Regions from separate parts of the Pseudoalteromonas fenneropenaei genome, predicted to be linked through region 1. Evidence: predicted binding sites of a transcription regulator. Region 1 holds the regulator's gene; the other holds the start of a gene.
The links. The regulator LexA, encoded in region 1, represses DNA repair genes until DNA is damaged. The targets are predictions, from matches to a motif close to TACTGTATNNNNATACAGTA.
Positions count from the first base shown of each region.

Region 2: the regulator LexA is predicted to act here: its motif matches at 1,517-1,536, upstream of ACFOEE_RS08090 (DNA topoisomerase III).

Region 1 is NZ_JBHRSD010000048.1:56,569-59,994, forward strand. It holds gene coxB (cytochrome c oxidase subunit II) at 1-586, opposite strand, end outside; gene lexA (transcriptional repressor LexA) at 880-1,497, opposite strand; gene ACFOEE_RS20330 (3-oxoacid CoA-transferase subunit B) at 1,648-2,304, opposite strand; gene ACFOEE_RS20335 (CoA transferase subunit A) at 2,304-3,005, opposite strand; gene ACFOEE_RS20340 (3-hydroxybutyrate dehydrogenase) at 3,014-3,426, opposite strand, start outside.
Region 2 is NZ_JBHRSD010000013.1:1,219-4,644, reverse strand. It holds gene pomA (flagellar motor protein PomA) at 1-219, shown strand, start outside; gene ACFOEE_RS08095 (flagellar motor protein MotB) at 224-1,153, shown strand; gene ACFOEE_RS08090 (DNA topoisomerase III) at 1,544-3,426, shown strand, end outside.

The sequences.
Region 1 (3,426 bases):
CAAAATCAGGTACCCACCAAGAGTGGATAACGTCATCTGAGGTCATTAAAAACCGCACTTTCGCGCCAGTAGGAATAACGAGCGGTTTATCCACTTCCAACAAATAGTTTTCACCCTTTGCTTGCAGGTTATCTATCTGCTCTTTGGGTGTAGATAGTACGGAGTAAAAATCGACTCCCTCGCCCATATATTCGTAATGCCATTTCCACTGCGAACCGGTAACTTTGATGGTGAGATCCGCTTTGCTGGTATCCTCCATAGCGATCAAGGTTTTGGTCGCAGGTATTGCCATGACGATTAAGATTAAAAAAGGAATCGCAGTCCAAAGAATTTCAACTTTGGTGCTTTCATGGAATTGCGCAGGAGTTGCCCCTTTTGCTTTTCTATGATGGATAAGTGCCCAAAACATTGCAGCAAACACCACAACGCCTATAACACAACAAATCAGGAAGATTGTCATATGCAAGTCATAAACTTGTTGACTGATGTCGGTGACACCCTGCCGCATGTTGTACGCACTATCGGCACTGGCCAATGTGGGTAACAGTACGGCAAACCAACCCACTGCAAATCGATACGCTCTCATTTGACGTCTCCTTGAAATCTCCCTCGATAAGCGCATAAAAGGAGATCGTTATTCTTATTGGATGACTGTCATAGCATGCGACACTTTGTCGCATGCCAACTGCACGACACTTAACCAATTAGTCAACTTTTGACCAATCTGCAAGTTTTCCTGCCTTTTCTTCGACGAAATGTGATAAGCGGTGAAAAAAGAGAAGCTTAGATACCGAGGCGACTAAGTTGGAAAAACAAAAAAGCCCAGCAACTCACGCTGCTGGGCTTATAAAATAAGCATTTTAAGGCAATATCAGTGAATTACATCCATTGATTATTTCTTATTACACCGACCGCCAAACCTTCGATTGAGAAAGGCTCTTGTTCCAAATCCACTACAATCGGCTCGAACTCAGTATTTTCAGCATGTAAAAAGACTTTTTTACCAACCTTTTCAAAGCGTTTCACTGTGACATCTTCATCGACACGAGCGACAACCACCTGACCATTCTGTGCGACTTGGGTGCGATGTACCGCCAGTAGGTCGCCGTCCAAAATACCAATATCTTTCATGCTCATACCGTGAACCCTTAAGAGGTAATCAGCGCTCGGTTTAAACATGTGACCATCAACCTGACAATGGCTTTCAATATGCTGCTGCGCCAAAATAGGCTCACCAGCAGCGACACGACCAATCAAAGGCAATCCCAGCTGCTCAGGTTCATCTTCCTCGACCAAACGAATACCACGGCTAGCGCCCGGCACCATTTCAATTACGCCTTTTTTGGCTAATGCTTTAAGGTGTTCCTCAGCTGCATTGGCACTTTTAAAACCAAGAGCTTCTGCGATTTCCGCACGCGTGGGAGGCATTCCGGTATCCCGAATAAAGACTTTGATGAGTTCGAATATTTGCTCTTGGCGTTTGGTTAATGGTCGCATATCACTGGTTTTCCATACAGTACAATTACCTGTGAGTATATACAGTTATTTCAAAAGCGCAAATTTAAACGTTGTGGCGATTTTTATTCCAGTTATAGCTTGTGGCTGAGTGGAGAAAGGTCTTCAAAGCGTGCCTTAGCACGCTTTTGCCTAGAATATCATTTCGGGGACATGGCTGGGTACGACTAAACGTCCAGCTGTTTTTTGCTGGATTTCTGTAACACTGACGCCAGGCGCTCGTTCTAAAAGGTGAAATGCCCCCTCTCTTATTTCAAGCAGTGCTAAATCTGTGATCACTTTATTGATGCACGACTTGCCCGTTAGAGGTAAGGAGCACTGCGCCAATAGTTTTGACTCGCCATGTTTACTCGCATGAGTCATAGTGCAAATAATATTTTTCGCACCAGCGACTAAATCCATCGCGCCTCCCATGCCTTTTACTAACTTGCCCGGAATGGTCCAGCTGGCTATGTTGCCTTGTTGATCGACTTCAAAAGCCCCGAGCACAGTTAAATCAACATGACCACCCCGGATCATGGCAAAGCTCTCTGCCGAACTGAAAATAGCCGCGCCCTGTACCGCAGTTACGGTCTCTTTGCCGGCATTAATCATATCGGCATCAACAGCGGCTTCATCAGGATACGGCCCCATGCCAAGTAAGCCGTTTTCCGATTGCAGCATCACGGCAATGCCTGTGGGCACGTAATTCGCAACCAATGTCGGGATGCCAATGCCTAAATTCACGTAATAGCCATCTTGCAACTCTTTTGCAACTCGCATTGCCATTTGTTCTCGTGTTAATGCCATTAGTTACCCCTTGTCATGCGTTTTTCGATCCGTTTTTCGAATTGCCCCAACACCACTCGGTCAACATAAATACCTGGAGTATGGACCTCACTGGGGGCAAGCTCTCCTGGCTCAACAATCATTTCCGCTTCTACCACCGTCACTTTGCCAGCAGTGGCCGCCATAGGGTTAAAGTTCATTGCGGTATGACGATAAACACAATTGCCAAACCTATCAGCCTTCCATGCTTTGACTATGGCAAAATCGCCTTGAATGCTTTCTTCTAATAAATATTCACGGCCATTAAAGGTTTTAAGTTCCTTACCCTCGGCAATTGGTGTGCCGACTCCCGTGGCAGTATAAAAGGCGGGAATACCGGCGCCTGCCGCGCGCATTTTCTCTGCCAGTGTGCCTTGTGGAGTCAAAATGACTTGCAGTTCACCACTTAACAACTGCTGCTCAAATAAGCTGTTTTCGCCCACATACGAGGCCACCATAGTGCTGATTTGCCGTTGTTCGAGCAAAATACCAAGGCCAAACCCGTCTACCCCGCAATTGTTCGACACCACAGTTAACCCTTTGACCCCCATGCGCTGTATTTGCGCAATTAAGCCCTCAGGAATACCACATAAACCAAAGCCACCAGCAATGACTGTCATACCGTGTTGCAGCCCAGCCATTGCCTCGGCATGAGAGCTGACTACTTTATCAAAACCTGCCATGTTTGCTCCTATTGCACCGTCCAGCCGCCGTCCAGCACCAAGGTCTGGCCGGTAATATTGCGCGCTTCTTTGGCGAGTAAAAACTTCACGCTATGAGCAATTTCATCTAAGCCGATAAAGGCTTTTTTGGGCATCGGCGCCAACATAATGGTGTCTATTACCTCGGCTTCGCTTAGACCATGCTGCTGCGCTTGCGCGGCGATTTGCTGCTCCACTAAGGGGGTTTTTACATAGGCAGGGCATATGGTGTTTACCGTAATATCGTAATTTGCGGTCTCTAACGCCAATACCTTGCCAAGCCCAATTAGCCCATGTTTGGCCGCGACATAAGCCGATTTATATTTTGACGCCACCAGCGCATGGATAGAGCCAATATTAATAATGCGACCAAAATTATGCGCTTGCATGCCTGGTAGCAGCG
Region 2 (3,426 bases), on a different contig from region 1:
GCTCTCTTAACCACATTGTATGGTGCGTTTTTGGCTAACGTGGTGGCAATCCCAGTACAAACTAAGTTACTACTGCGTAAAGACGAAGAAGAACTTAACCAGCGTTTAATCTTAGATGCGGTACTCGGTATTCAGGACGGCCAAAACCCTAAAGTTATCGAAGGCATTTTGAAAAATTACTTGCCAGAATCGAAACGTTTAACTGACGCAGAAGGCTAAGCTTATGTCTGACGAGGGCAAGTGTAAGTGTCCACCCCCAGGTCTACCGGCCTGGATGGGAACATTTGCGGACTTGATGTCGCTCTTGATGTGCTTTTTCGTACTGCTGTTGGCTTTCTCGGAAATGGACGTACTGAAATTTAAGCAAATTGCCGGCTCGATGAAATTTGCTTTCGGGGTGCAAAATAAAATCGAAGTAAAAGATATTCCCAAAGGCACCAGTGTGATTGCGATGGAGTTTACACCGGGTAAGCCAGATCCAACGCCGATAGAAACCATTCAACAGCAAACGGTCGAAATGACCCAGCAAATGCTTGAGTTTCAAGCGGGTGAAGAAAGCTCAGCGGGTGGGCGACAAGAGCAACGCGGTAATAAACGCGGTGGTGAGTCGCAAAGCACCGCACAGCAACAGTCATCACAGTCACCGGCGGTGTCAGCTGCTGAGCAAGAACAAATGAAAGAGCTAGTGAAAAAAATTGCGCAGCAATTGGAAGATCAGATCATGGATGGCGCAATAGAATTAGAGTCTTTAGGGCAACAAATCATTATCCGTATTCAAGAGAATGGTTCGTTTCCTTCTGGTAGTGCATTCTTGCAACCTAAGTTTAAACCTATAGTGCAAGAAATCGCTGACTTACTCAAAGATGTGCCGGGTGAGATCACGGTATCAGGGCATACTGATGACTATCAAGTGACCAATGAGCTGTACTCCAACAACTGGGATCTTTCTGCAAAAAGAGCGGTAGCAGTGGCGACCGAAATGCAAAAAGCGCCAGGGTTTGATAAAAACAGGATGGTAGTTGTTGGACATGCAGATACTCGTCCTCTAGTACCGAATGTGACTGAAACCGATAGACGCCGCAATCGCCGGGTTGAGATCTCTATTTTGCAGGGTAAGCCGACGGAGTCTGATCCAATTCAGGTTGGGCAGTAACAGTCTATAATCAATCGGTTATGATTTTCCGCCTGGTAAAACTAGTTGTTAGGTAAAATGCTAAACTAGCAACTTAAAGCAGAGCGGTTAAGCAAGGTGTACCAAGTATATAAAGAAAAAAGAGTACACAGATAAAAAGAGGAGGCATATTTGCGCTCCTCTTTTTATTACCGCACAGTTTACACCTCTAGTTATCAACTCACTTGTATTTATCAACCATATTCAACAATTCACTGGCTATCAGCCACTCCGATTTATCATGAAAGCGTAATGGTGTGACCAAACACCATGCAGGCTTGAATGGTCGTAGGCAACAAAATGCAATTTCATCTTGGCAAAGCGGATTTGAATGCCACATAATGTAACTGTGAATTTATACAGTATTTTGTTATGAGACTTTATATCGCTGAAAAACCCTCGCTTGCACGCGCCATTATAGATGTGTTGCCCAAACCCCATAATAAGCAGGATGGCTATGTTGTGGTTGGCAATGGCGACATTGTTTCTTGGTGTATTGGTCATCTTTTAGAGTTAGCCGAGCCACAAGATTATGACGCCAGTTTTGCTAAATGGCAGCTGGAACACTTACCTATCGTGCCAACGCAGTGGCAATTTCAAGCCAAAAGCAAAACCAAAAAGCAGCTCAATTGCCTGATAAAGCTCATCAAAAAAGCTGACCAAATAGTCCATGCTGGCGACCCTGACCGCGAAGGTCAATTGTTAGTCGACGAAGTGATTGATTACGCTAAAGCCACGAGCGAACAAAAAAAGGCCATGGCGCGGTTATTGATAAGCGATTTAAACCCTCAAGCAGTAAAGCGCGCATTAGACAGCCTGAAATCGAACCAAGAATTTATTCCTTTGAGCGTGTCAGCCTTAGCACGCGTGCGAGCTGATTGGTTATACGGTATTAACCTTACTCGTTTGTTTACTATCTTAGGGCGACAACGAGGTGGCGGACAAGTGTTGTCGATAGGTCGGGTGCAAACCCCGGTGCTAGGATTGGTGGTAAAGCGTGATGCGGAAATTGCCCACTTTCAATCAAAACCATTTTATGAAGTATTAGCGCATGTTGCTAACGAGCAGAGCGCAAGCTTTAGCGCCAAATGGCAGCCAAGTGAAGCCTGTGAACCATATCAAGATGAAGAAGGTCGTGTACTACATCGTGCATTAGCAGAAAACGTAGCGAGTCGAATCACCCAACAGCAGGCGCAGGTTAATAAGGTAGATAAGCAACAGCGTAAAGAGCAGCCACCGCTGCCATTTAATTTGTCGGCGCTGCAAATAGAGGCGAACAAAGCATTCGCGATGTCTGCGAAAACGGTGTTAGATGTGTGCCAAGCGCTGTACGAAAAACATAAGCTTATCACTTATCCTCGTTCGGACAGTCGTTATCTGCCAAAAGAGCATTACGCTCAGCGTTTTGAAGTCAGTGCAGCGATTTTTAATAATGTTGCAGAGTCACAGTATCAATCCGCTGATTTAAACTTACGTAGCAAATGTTGGAACGATGAAAAGGTATCGGCGCACCATGCGATTATTCCAACGGCGCGAAAGGTACAGTTAACTAACCTAAGTGATTTTGAGCAGAAAATTTATAAGCTCATTGCGCGGCAATATATAGTGCAGTTTTTTCCAGCTTATCAGTATCAAGAAGTGAAAGTTGAACTCAATATTGCGGGTGGCTTATTCAAAGCAAGTAGCAAAACTCAATTAGTGGCAGGTTTTAAAATGCTCTCTGATTTCCAAAATAAGTCATCCTCGGCATTCCTACCCGAGCTACAAGTTGGCGATATGCTATGGTGTGAGCGGGGTGAAGTAGTAGAAAAGCATACTCAACCACCAGAGCATTTTACAGAGGCAACACTGCTGGCTGCAATGACTGGGGTTGCACGTTTTGTGCAGAACCCGGAAATTAAGAGAGTGCTAAAAGAAACGGATGGTTTAGGTACCGAAGCCACTCGCGCAGGGATCATTGATTTGCTGTTTAAACGCCAATTTTTACAGCGATCAGGAAAGAAAGTGTTATCGACGGCGCTTGGGCAAGCTTTGATAGGCGCAATACCCGAATCTTTGACTTTGCCAGATCGCACCGCAATTTGGGAATCTCAATTGTCGCTCATGGCGCAAAAACAACATAGTTACAGTGCTTTTATGAGTGCTTTGGAAGGGGAGTTAAGTGCATTGGTAAACGCGAGTCTGCAAGTTGATATGGCGAACTTACAACAGTGTGTGCCCCAAAAGCCAATTAAAGCCCGCAAATGGCGTGCGAA